Regions from separate parts of the Leptolyngbya sp. KIOST-1 genome, predicted to be linked through region 2. Evidence: predicted binding sites of a transcription regulator. Region 2 holds the regulator's gene; the other holds the start of a gene.
The links. The regulator NtcA, encoded in region 2, controls nitrogen genes in cyanobacteria. The targets are predictions, from matches to a motif close to TTTGTANNNNNNNNTACAAA.
Positions count from the first base shown of each region.

Region 1 (5,854 bases), 850 kb from region 2:
CCAGTCCCAAAACCTGAAACCTGGCACCTGACACCCTTAGCCAGGCTTGTTATAGTTCTGCTACCAATACTAACGTTCAGCTAATCTCAGCTCTCGGCCTCTGCGTTACAAAGTTTCACCCCAAAAAAAGAACCCGTCGGCGGGGAGATGTAGCTGTGATCGGCCCAGCGTATCCTGAGAGGAAAAATAAAGCGGGCCCCAGTTTGCTAAGGTACCTACAGGTTAACTCCTGAGGTCTTCTCGGCTCTGGGCTGTTGCAGTTCTACCTGTCTTCCTTAATAGGAACTAAGGGATCGACGCGATGCGCTCAATCCTGGGGAACCCGTCTTATGTTTTGTAGAATTCGGAGATTTGTCCTATCGCTAAGAAACCAAAACCCACCGTCAACCGCGACATTAGAGACCTTGAGGTGTTGCTGATCACCCAGACCGGCGAAAACCTGGGCGTCACCGACACCAGAGACGCCCTCAGAATGGCCAAAGAGAGCAAGCTCGACCTGGTCGTCGTTTCCCCCAGTGAAGATGGCCCCCCAGTGGCCAAAATCATGGACTACGGCAAGCTCCAGTACCAGCAAAACAAGCGCCAGAAGCAGACCTCTCGCCCCTCCGTCAAAGAGGTCAAGTTTCGCCCTAACATCGGCGAGTCTGACTACGCCCTGCGCATCAACCGAGCCACTGAGTGGTTGAGTAAAGGGGATTCGGTCAAGTTTTTAGTGCGGCTGCGCGGGCGGGAACACCAGCACCGCGATCGCGCCACCGATCTGCTGAACCGGGTTGTAGAAGACCTGAACGACGCTGGCAAGGTGCAGTCCTTTGACCACCGCGCCCTCACCCTATTCCTGTCGCCGTCGTAGCCTGTCGCCTACTGGCACAACCTGTTAGCGAAAAAAGCAGGGGTCGTTTGACCCCTGCTTTTGGGTTGAAGGACTGTTTCAATGGCTGAATCCAGTATTCCCAGGTAGCCTACTCGCGTGGCCCAGGAACAATCATATTCAGCAGCAGCGCCACGGTGCCCCCGGTGGCAATGCCCGAGGAGAACACACCGCGAATCAGGTAGGGGGTATTGGCCAGGGCGTCGGGCACAAAGGACACCCCCATGCCCAGCCCTAGAGAGGCCACCAAAATCAGCGTGCTGCGACGATTGAGGGTCACACCGCTGAGAATTTTGATCCCCGAGGCCACCACCGAGGCAAACATCAGCAGGGTAGCCCCCCCGAGCACCGGCTGGGGCATCGCCTGAAACAGGCCGCCAATAATTGGGAATAGGCCCAGCAGTGCCAGCATGCCCGCAATGAAATAGCCCACGTAGCGACTGCCCACCCCAGTCAGCTGAATCACGCCGTTGTTCTGGCTGAAGGTGGTGTTGGGAAAGGTGTTGAAGATGGCGGCAATTAGAGAATTCACCCCGTCGCCCAAAATGCCACCCTTCACCCGCTTCAGGTACAGCGGCCCCTCAATCGGCTCGCCCACCAGCATCGAGGTCGCCGTCAGGTCGCCAATCGACTCAATGGTGGTGATCACAAACAAAAACGCCAGGGGAATAAACCCCGCCAGGCCAAAGCCAAACCCATAGCGGAAGGGGATGGGCAGCGTCACCAGGGACAGCTGCGACAGCCCGCTGAAGTTGAGCATGCCCAGGGGCGCGGCCACCAGGTAGCCCACCACCAGGCCGATGAGAATGGCCGACATCCGCAGAAACGAGTTGCCGGTGAAGTTCAGCACCATGATCACCGTCAGCACCAGCATCGAGACCCCCAGGTTTTGCAGACTGGCAAAGCTGCCGTCGGCGCGGGCGGCGGGGCCACCGGCCATAGCCACCATCGCCACCTGAATTAAACTGAGGCCAATCATCAGCACCACAATGCCGCTGACCAACGGCGTCATCACCTTTTTGAGCGGTTCAATAAAGAAGCTGAGGCCGATTTCAATAAACGAGGCCAGCATGCAAATCGTCAGCAGGTAGGCCAGGGTTTGCAGCGGCGTTCTGCCCCCCTCTACGGCGTTGGTGCCCACCGTGACCAGGGTGCCCACAAAGGCAAAGCTGGTGCCTTGAATACTCAGCAGCCCCGAACCCACCGGGCCAACTTTGTGAATTTGAATAAAGGTACACACCCCCGACATCAGCAGCGACAGGCTAATCAAAAAACTGATGTCGCTGGCTTCCAATCCGATCGCGTTACCCACCACCAGGGCTGGGGCAATGATATTCACAAAAGCCGCCATCACGTGCTGGAGGGCCGCCGAAATGGTCTGCCCCAGAGGTGGTTTATCGTTGAGCCCGTAGATCATATCCACGGGCGGGAACAGGGATGAACGGGGTGGTTCTTCGAGCACCTGGGCCGCTGCCCCGGCGGTCTCTAGTCGCAGTTGGTCGTCACTCATGGTTGGTTCTACCTCATCTCAGCAACGGTGGGGTTGTGGTGAACCAGGCAAATCAGCGCTACTGGTTTGACCAGTTTCAACTGTTAGGCTAAGATTGCATTATTCGATACAGAAATGCTGGTGAATTAGCCCATTTCCAATTTCTTGCCTGGACAACTTAGGGACTTAGATTAGGGCTGAGGGGTAGAGATTTTGGGGATGGAAAAGTGGAGAAATCGTGGAGATTGTTGCGGTTTTCTAACATCAAAACTCGCTACCGCTGGGGGCGGCGTTTCTAATCCATCGCCCTAATCCATCGCCTTGAGCCGGTAGCCCAGGCCGTGGACGGTTTCAATAAAGTCTTTGGGGGCTCCGGCTGCTTTGAGCTTGGCCCGCAGGGTTTTGATGTAGCTCTTGATGGTGTTGTCTTCGGGGGCTTCCTGCCAGTGCCAGATCTGGTCGATGATGGCGGTGCGGCTGAGCACCCGGCGACCGTAGCGCAGCAGCGCCTCCAGTAGGGCAAATTCCTTCGGCGTCAGGCGCAGGGGGGTGCGGTGGTAGGTGACTTCGTAGCTGGTGGGGTCGAGGGTGAGCGGCCCCCAGCTCAGCCTGGGGGTGACGCTGGCCTGGCCCCGGCGCAGCAGGGCCCGCACCTGGGCCAGCAATTCTTCCAGGTGAAAGGGTTTGACCATGTAGGCGTCGGCCCCGGCGTCGAGGCCCAACACCTTGTCGGAGCTGGTGTCGCGGGCGGTGAGCATGAGCACTGGGGTGGTGAGGCCGCGATCGCGCATCCGCTGGCAGAGGCCAATGCCATCCAGCCGGGGCAGGGTGACATCGAGCAAAACCAGGTCGTAGGCGATCGCGCTGATCTGGTTCCACCCCGTCTCCCCATCGCAGGCAAACTCGACGGTGTAGCGCTGGGCGATCAAAATTTCGGCCAGGGCATCGGCCAGTCGCCCATCGTCTTCTACCAGCAAAATACGCATGCCGTCGCCAATCAACCCTGAGCGATTAACTGCTACCACTGGTATGCTGCCGGACAACTTCCAGCTCGATTGTGACCGCAAGCACAAAAAATAGCCCCCCACCGCCTCCCCCCCTCACCGTCCCCGCCCCCATCCCAGGGTCAGCTATAGTGGGTCTTTACCGCTGTCGGGAGAGCTGACGATGAGTGCCAGCAGCACTGTGGTTGAAATCTTGTCTGCCGAGGAAATGCGCCGTACCCTCAACCGCTTGGCCTCGGAGGTGGTAGAACACGGCGGCGACCTGAACCGCCTGGTGCTGCTGGGCATTCACACCCGGGGGGTGCCCCTGGCCCACCTGGTGGCCCAGCAGATTCAGCGGCTGGAAGGGGTAGCGCTGCCGGTGGGGGCGCTCGATATCACCCTCTACCGCGACGACCTGGACAAAATCAGCACTCGCACCCCGGCCCGCACCGAGATTCTCTTCGACATCACCGACAGGGTGGTGGTGCTGGTGGATGATGTAATTTTTAGCGGTCGCACCATTCGCGCGGCGCTAAATGCAGTGATCGACTACGGGCGACCCAGCGCCATTCGCCTGGCGGTGCTGATTGATCGCGGCCACCGCGAGCTGCCGATTCGTCCCGACTTTGTCGGCAAGGCGCTGCCCACCGCCAAAGATGAGCAGGTCAAAGTCTTTTTGCAGGAGGTGGACGGGCGCGATGGGGTGGAGTTGCTGAAAGGGTAGGGCGGTGTAACATTGGGTGTGCGATCGCAGCTTAGCGGCCCCGTTCTTGCCTAGGATAGGGAGCGTCGATTTAGCCATTTTGCCCGTGACTGCACTGCCCGCCGCCCACGAAACCCAGATCCGCAAGGCCGACCATCTGCGCATTTGTTTGGAGGGGCCGGTGCAGTGTACCCAGGTAACCACAGGCCTGGAGCACTATCGGTTTACCCACTGCTGCCTGCCGGAGCTGGACTGGCAGGACATCGACATCAGCACTACGTTTTTGGGGCATCGACTGGGGGCACCGCTGCTGATCTCCTCCATGACGGGAGGTACCGACGCGGCCCACCAGATCAACCGCCGCCTGGCGATCGCGGCCCAGCGCTATGGGCTGGCCATGGGGGTGGGCTCCCAGCGGGTGGGGGTCGAAAATCCGGCTCTGATGGAGACCTTTGCGGTGCGATCGCTGGCCCCCGACATTCTGCTGCTGGCCAACCTGGGGGCAGTGCAGCTCAACTACGGCTACGGCCTCGACCAGTGCCGTCGGGTGGTGGACCAGCTGGAGGCCAACGCTCTGATTTTGCACCTCAATCCGCTGCAGGAGGCGGTGCAGACCGGGGGCGATACTAACTTCAAGGGCCTGCTAAAAAAAATTGAGCCGCTCTGCGCCGCGCTGCCCGTACCGGTGATCGCCAAGGAGGTGGGCAATGGCATTTCGGCCCCCATGGTGCAGCGCCTGATCGACGCTGGCGTGGCGGCGGTGGATGTGGCCGGAGCCGGGGGTACCTCCTGGGCGCGGGTGGAGAGCGAACGGGCTAGCGACGCCCACCAGCGGCGGCTGGGGCAGACCTTTGGGGAATGGGGATTGCCTACCGCCGACTGCATTGTACAGGCGCGACGGGTGGCCCCGGCCCTGCCGCTGATCGCCTCGGGCGGGCTGCGCCACGGGCTGGATGTGGCCAAGGCGATCGCCCTGGGGGCCGACCTGGCGGGGCTGGCGATGCCGTTTTTGCGGGCGGCGAGTGACTCAGAGGAGGCGATCGCGGCCCTGGCGGCGGTGCTGATCGCAGAACTTAAAACGGTGCTGTTTTGCACCGGGCAGAGCCATCTGGCGGGGCTACGGCAGTCGGGAGTACTGGAGCGACTGTAGAGTGATCGGCAATAACCGCCGAAAATTGGGCGCTCAACGAGTTCACCAAAAACCCGATTCAAAATCGATCCGTCGGGGCATTTGCACTGCAACGCCCCGACAAGCTGGGTGAAATTCGACAAAACCGGGTATTTGTCATTGCTTCAAAACATTTTCTGACCACGGTTTCTACCGCCCGGCCGATACGGTATTTCTCGCGCCGTTGATAGGTTGAAAACAGATATTTGGTCTATCGAAAACGTTCAATAGATGCGACGAGGCTTGAGGCTATGAGATTTAATCTTCTGAATTATGCCAGTGGCCTGGGCTTGGTGGCGGGTGCGCTGCTGTGGCCTAGTATTAGCCACGCCCAGGGTTTTTGCTACATGGTTAATGCTCGGGGAGAGGTAATCAACCTGGACGGCCTTTGCCAGAGTAACAATGTGTCCGATCCTGCCCAACCGCAGGGGCAGGCCGCAGGGCCAGAGGGGGCTCTAATTGAGCCTCAACAACTCTCATTGCCCGAAGTCAGAAGCTTTACCCTGACGGGACCTCCGTCTGTACCGGGTACTGGCACCGATGCTGTTCAAACTCTGCCCGACGGTACGCAGACGGCTCCGGGTGCCACCCAGACCACCCCTGGTACAACCCAGACTGCCCCAGGTCAGGCCGTACC
Region 1 is NZ_JQFA01000004.1:1,029,231-1,035,084, reverse strand. It holds gene infC (translation initiation factor IF-3) at 350-853, shown strand; gene NF78_RS21580 (uracil-xanthine permease family protein) at 963-2,381, opposite strand; gene NF78_RS21575 (response regulator transcription factor) at 2,669-3,385, opposite strand; gene pyrR (bifunctional pyr operon transcriptional regulator/uracil phosphoribosyltransferase PyrR) at 3,528-4,070, shown strand; gene fni (type 2 isopentenyl-diphosphate Delta-isomerase) at 4,150-5,199, shown strand; gene NF78_RS31445 (hypothetical protein) at 5,469-5,854, shown strand, end outside.
Region 1: a site for NtcA is predicted at 2,475-2,494, ahead of NF78_RS21580 (uracil-xanthine permease family protein). Genes of this name have one in related genera too.

Region 2 (5,854 bases):
AGCGGCATCTTCGGCGCTGCCCGGCAACAGCAGCCCGCTGAGCGAAGGACTCGTGGGCTGGGTGAGCAGTTCATCACCCGTAGCTACAGCATCGTCGAAGTGCTGAGCCAGATCCTGTAGGCGGCGGCTTTCGCGCACAATACCTTCGGCGATGGGACGATTGCCATCCTCAGCCGGTAGCCGTTTAACCATCAGCTTGCCGAAGGTCTGCAGTGCCGTCAGCGGGTTACGAAACTGGTGCAGCAGATCGTGGAAGGTCTCAGACTGGGTGGACTGACTGAGCTGGCGCTGGTTGAGCTGGCGCTGTAGCCACTGGTTGCGCTGATCCATCACGCAGGCGATCGCCAGCGTATTAGCCGCCTGCTCCGCCTGCTGACAATCTTCAGGTGTCCAGGGCTGAGCCTCGCGGGTGCTGACCATTACGCCCAGTACAACCCCCTCGTGGGCCAGAGGTAGTACCAGCGGGTAGGCCACCGGATCGGCCTCCAGTCCTGGGGGCGTTCTCCGCATGGGAGGTGAAATCGTTCTACTCTCCCGCTGCTCCTCACGCTGAGGGGAAGGCGACAGTTTGCCCCCTGGACTATGAGGAGTCTGGGGCCAGTTGCTCAGCCGAACAGCCAGCTGAGACGAGTCATCCCCCCCCCTGCTATCCTCGCTCTCGATCTCACCGTCGACCTCAGAGACAGCCGCCAACCCCTCGCGCAGACCGCTCCAAAGCTCGGCGGTTTCGGGATAAGCGACCAGGGGCACCAGCGCCGGATTGGCAGAATCGGCCGCAGTTTCGGCCAGGTAGACAACGGTCGACATGGCCCCTAGAGCCTGGGTCACCAGCAGAACCTGAGACTGACAAAGGGCTATGAATTCGGAGCTAGGGGAGCCCATCATGGCAGAGCAACTTAAGAGTTTGACGGAAGAAAAATTGAAGTTTTGTCAATTTTTTAACAATTCTGTTCAGGCTTAGCTCTGCCAAATACCCTTGTAACCGTTACAAGTCATGGATTTCAACGTGTTCGACCCGATTTTTAAGAGAAGTTGAAATTCTTATTTTGAGCCTATATACTTGGCCTGGTTAACAAATTTTGTAACCGAAACTACATCCAAATATCCACTGAGAGGGAGGTAGGCAACTTGGCAAGGAGACGCAAGCGTAAGAGTCGTCGTCGCTTAGAAGGCCGTCGCATCTTAGAGGCTGTTCCTCAGTATAGTATTGAGAGCGGCAACGAAAAACCCGTAACCGCAGCTCGGAATTTTATTCATTCCGAGGGCATCGCCCCCCCAGCCCTGCTGCTGGTTAAACGGAACGAGCATACTACTGACCGGTACTTTTGGGCCGAGAAGGGTCTGTTTGGAGCCCAGTACGTCGAAGAGAACCACTTTCTCTTCCCCAGTCTGCGGGTACTGCTTGGCGAAGACGAAGAAGAATCTTCAGCCCTAGAGAGTCTGACTCATTGAGATCGATGACCCGCTGACAGGCTTTGCTGGTTCAGCAGGTTGACTGAGTCATTAACTTAAAACCAAAAGCTAGCCCTGAGGGCTAGCTTTTTTTGTCCCTAACGGCTCATCTCCTGCTCTAGGACCGCAAGTTCGTCCCGGTGGGCCGTAATGGTTACCGTGGCAGAGGGACGGGTGGGGTCCTCCGAGGATGCCTCGGGCTGCACCTGGAGCACAATTTCTTCGTCGCGATCGGATCCTTTCCAGTAGAACCAACCGGCTGCCGGGGCGATCCCAACCAGTCCCCAGGCGATCGCTCCGGTGGTGGGCCAGAGATTGGTCAACACCAGCGCCAAGCACAGTCCACCCACGGCGGCCAGGAGGGTCAAAAAGCTGGCTAGAAATAAGCTTGGTCGCACTCGGCCCCGCAGGACAAAACGCTGGGCTTCGGCATCGGCTAGCGCTACACTGTAAGCCCGTGCTTCAAAGTGGGTCGTCAGCGTTTGGAGCAGGGTCAGCGGCGCAACGGGACGAGCTAGGGTGAGGGTTTCCAGCCGATCTTTGGTAGAGGCGCGAATAAAAAAGACTAACCCTACCACCATCAGCAGGGTCAGAAGCAGAGTTGAATAGGTTACGGTTTCGGTCACGGTTGGGCCATCAGTTGTACCTTTCTAGGGTACGAAATGATGGCTTGTTCAGGTAGATCCAGGGGCAGGTAGATCGAGGTGATTAAATGACCGAGCCATAGGCGGGTTAGGCCATTCGAACACCGTCAGCGCCCGGGTGATGAGTAAGCAGGGCTTTGGGACGTGGTGGGCCGGACAGGATCGCCCATATAGGTTTTCCAGAACTCGGCCAGTTCTTCGGCTTGTAACCGCCAGTCGGGGTTGAGGCGGTACATACGACGGGGGCGACCCCGACCTTCCACCTTTTTCCAGTAGCCGTCTATGGCATTTTCGTCTTCTAAAAACTTGAGTGCCCCGTACAGTACCGTGTCGGACAGGCGATAGTGGGGGTAGTGGTGAGTCAACCGCTGAATTAACTCAGTACCGTAGGAATCTTGCTGGAGCAACACCGACAGCACGTAGCAAACGGCAAGCTCTTTGTTGAGGTAGATGGGCGGTGGATCCTCGAAGAACTGATAAATATCCTCAAATTTCATGGGATCGCTCCAGATATATTAAAGTTTGTCTGCTTAACGCAGACCAGAGTTAAAAGCAGTCGATTAGTCGCTTAACGATTAGGCTAATTCTAATCACAGGTGATCCCCACAGTATCGAAGTGAGTGCAGATGGTAACTATCTGCAAATTTTTTTAGACATTATTAAATATTCGCCGCCAAAGATAATTGGCGGTGGATCCTCAAGCGCTACCAGCTGTCAAAAATCGGGGCGATCGCCGCCGTTTTCCAGCCCTCCACTCACCGGACGGGTTTGAAACAGAATGCGGCCATCGCGCACAGCCGCCAGGTGAATTTGGACAGGTCCTGCCGTGAAAATGTCTCTAGCCGCAATGGCCTGAAAGTCGACGGCCTGCCCAGACTGCTGTACAGCTTCCAGAAAGTTGAGAATGGTTTCGGGGCGATTGTCGGCCACCTGAAGAGAATCGCTCACGACACCGTCCTGGCGAGCCCGAAACTGGGTCGCAGCCAGCAGCAGATTGAGCCGTTCAACCAGCTGGCGATCGCCAAAGGGTGGTGGGTCCAGGGTGACCGTCGCTAGCCGCTCGCCCTGGGCGTACACCTGCTGGTTGGGGGTTGCATCGATAAACACCTGAATACAGGGCTCCCCCCGCTGTAGGACACAGGGTTCACCCGTGATGTAGTTGGCCGCCGACAGCAGCCTCACCACGTAGTCTTCACCCGTGGCCAGACGATCGATCAGAGTTTCGACTTCACGATTGCCAATCAGCAAAATTTGCTGGTCAATGAAGGTACCCGGGGCGATCGCGCGGGAGACCAAACGATTGGCCTGCTGCAAAAATTCAGTGACAAACTCTTCCGCCTGAGCTCGATTTTCAGCCCGCCCCTGGCCCGACAAAATTTCCTGGTTGCGGTTGAGGGCAATGTTGCCACGAAAAAGACCCTGAAACTGAGTTTGCAGGGACGCCACCTGCTGCTCCAGGAACTCTTGCTCGGCTTCCAGGCTGGCCAAGAGCTGTTCACGCTCGGCGATGGCGCGATCGCGCTGGGCAATCTGCTGGTCCAGTTCGGCGATGGCGCGATCGCGTTGGGCAATCTGGCTACCAATGGTGGCCTGCTGCTGCAGCAGGCGATCGCGATCGACCCGCAGCGCCGCGGTTGATCGCCGCAGGGTTTCTGCCTGCTGCGAGACGGTGTCGAGCTGGCCCAGGGTTTGGCGCAGCTGTTCCTCCGTGGCATCCTGCTGCGCTACGGCTCGATTGAGCGACTCATTCACCTCCTGAAGCCGACCCAGGGCTCGCTGGCGCTCCCTGGTGGCGGACTCCAAATCAGCCTCGACGTTTTCCTGAGCGGCCTGGGCCTGGGCCAAGTTGGCTTCGGCGGTGGCCAAGTCATCCTGAATCCGCCCCAGTTCAAAAACTCCGGTCCGCAGCTGGCTGCTCACCCCAAACAGCAGCGCCAGGGTAGAGGCCGAAATTACGCTGCCGGTGGCAATGCTGACCAGGGTGGCCGTTTGCCTGGGGCGAAGGTTGAATAAACTCAGTCGGGCCTTGCCGACCCGACTGCCTACGCGATCGCCCAGGGTGGCAATCACCCCCCCCAGGATCAGAACCGCAAAAATCAGTACGTAACCAGAAACCATGCACCTGCCACAGGGGAGTTTGCATTTACTCTACTGCATGGGTTTGGACCTTAGTGCCCTAGTCTTGCCAATCAGTCGACCTGGCTGGTCAAGCCCCAGCCCCGGACTCGAACCCCGCTGGCTTAAGTAAACTGCTGACTTAGATTAACCGGATCGTGCACAGTAATTTTCTTTTTATATATTGAGATCATACCTTCCTGGCGCAGATCGCCCAGGAGGCGGGTGACCGTCACCCGAGTAGACCCAATGGCCTCAGCAATCGCCTGGTGAGAAAGTTTGAGATCGATGGTGATGCCATCCTGGCTGGGTACGCCAAAGTCGCGGCAGAGAATCAGCAGGAAGCTTACCAAGCGTGATCCCATGTCCCGGTGGGCCAGGGTTTCGATCATCATCTCAGTCTGCAAAATTCGCGATGACAGCCCTCGCAACATCAGCAGGGCCAGCTCAGGGTTTTCTTCGAGGGACTGCTCGACCTGCTCGATGGGCACCGACAACAGCTCAACCGGTGTAAACGCTACGGAATGATAGAAGCGATCGGACCGGTTGCCTGTAATCAGCGACAGCACACCAAAGACACTATTCTCCCGCAGTAGGGCTACCGTGATCTCTTCCCCGGCCTCGTATACCCGCGACAGCTTAACCGCGCCCTTGAGCAAAAAATAAACCCGCTCTGCCGGGTCGCCCGGGAAAAAAATAGTCTTGCCCCGATCGTAGGACTCAACGACAGGGGGAAATGCACCCCCAGAGAGCTGACGAAAGACGTTGGCAAGCGGCTTATCTTGGGTCACTACCATAAACGTTCTGCTAAGAGCATCACCGTGGGCATCTGCAATGAAACTGCTGCGCTACCTACACCGCTGAGACCAGGGCCAGGCCTTCAGTACAGACTACCTTGGGCACCAAGCATAGAGCAGTTTAGTCGGTCTGGCACATTAGATAATGCAAACGTTCCATGACTTTAAATCACTTAACCTCAACTGCCCAGGAGGCGTTTGTATAGCAGGCTACCTTACTGTGTTCCGAAGAGGTTTTTCTGCCACCAAAGGTTAGCTGAGTCCAGCTTGAGCTAAATCGGCAGGGGGTTCCGTGCGAAAGCTCCAGAACCGAACCGCGCTTGGGCACCTACCGCGACGGACTGGAGTTTGGCCAAAACAGACTTGATCAAAGATGTCAAACCATTCTGCATCAGGATCTTACACATACCCGACTAAAAAAATCGGGTATGTTTGACCAGGGTTTGACTTCGGTGCTAGGTTCTGAATAACAAATTCGAAATGTCAAAAACACCTGCTCCAGACCACCTAAGAGAATCCGCTATGACGCAGTCCATCGAACGCTCCACCGCTACCCAGCCCACCTTTTCGAACCTGAAGTGCCGAGAGTGTGGTGAGACCTACGACCTGGGTGCTAAGCACGTCTGTGAAGATGTCTGCTTTGGCCCCCTTGAGGTAGCCTACGACTACGATGCCATTCGCCAGCGGGTCACGCGCAGCACGATTCAAGCCGGGCCGCTGTCGATCTGGCGCTACAAAGATTTCCTGCCCGTCAGCACCGACACCCCCATCGATGTAGGTACGGGCATGACGCCGCTGGTACGCTCGACTCGGCTGGCCCGGCGTCTGGGCCTGAAAGAGCTTTAC
Region 2 is NZ_JQFA01000004.1:1,877,090-1,882,943, forward strand. It holds gene NF78_RS25210 (ATP-binding protein) at 1-807, opposite strand, end outside; gene NF78_RS30080 (DUF3155 domain-containing protein) at 1,129-1,452, shown strand; gene NF78_RS25220 (cofactor assembly of complex C subunit B) at 1,551-2,078, opposite strand; gene NF78_RS25225 (PadR family transcriptional regulator) at 2,204-2,593, opposite strand; gene NF78_RS25230 (DUF3084 domain-containing protein) at 2,811-4,214, opposite strand; gene ntcA (global nitrogen regulator NtcA) at 4,337-5,008, opposite strand; gene thrC (threonine synthase) at 5,531-5,854, shown strand, end outside.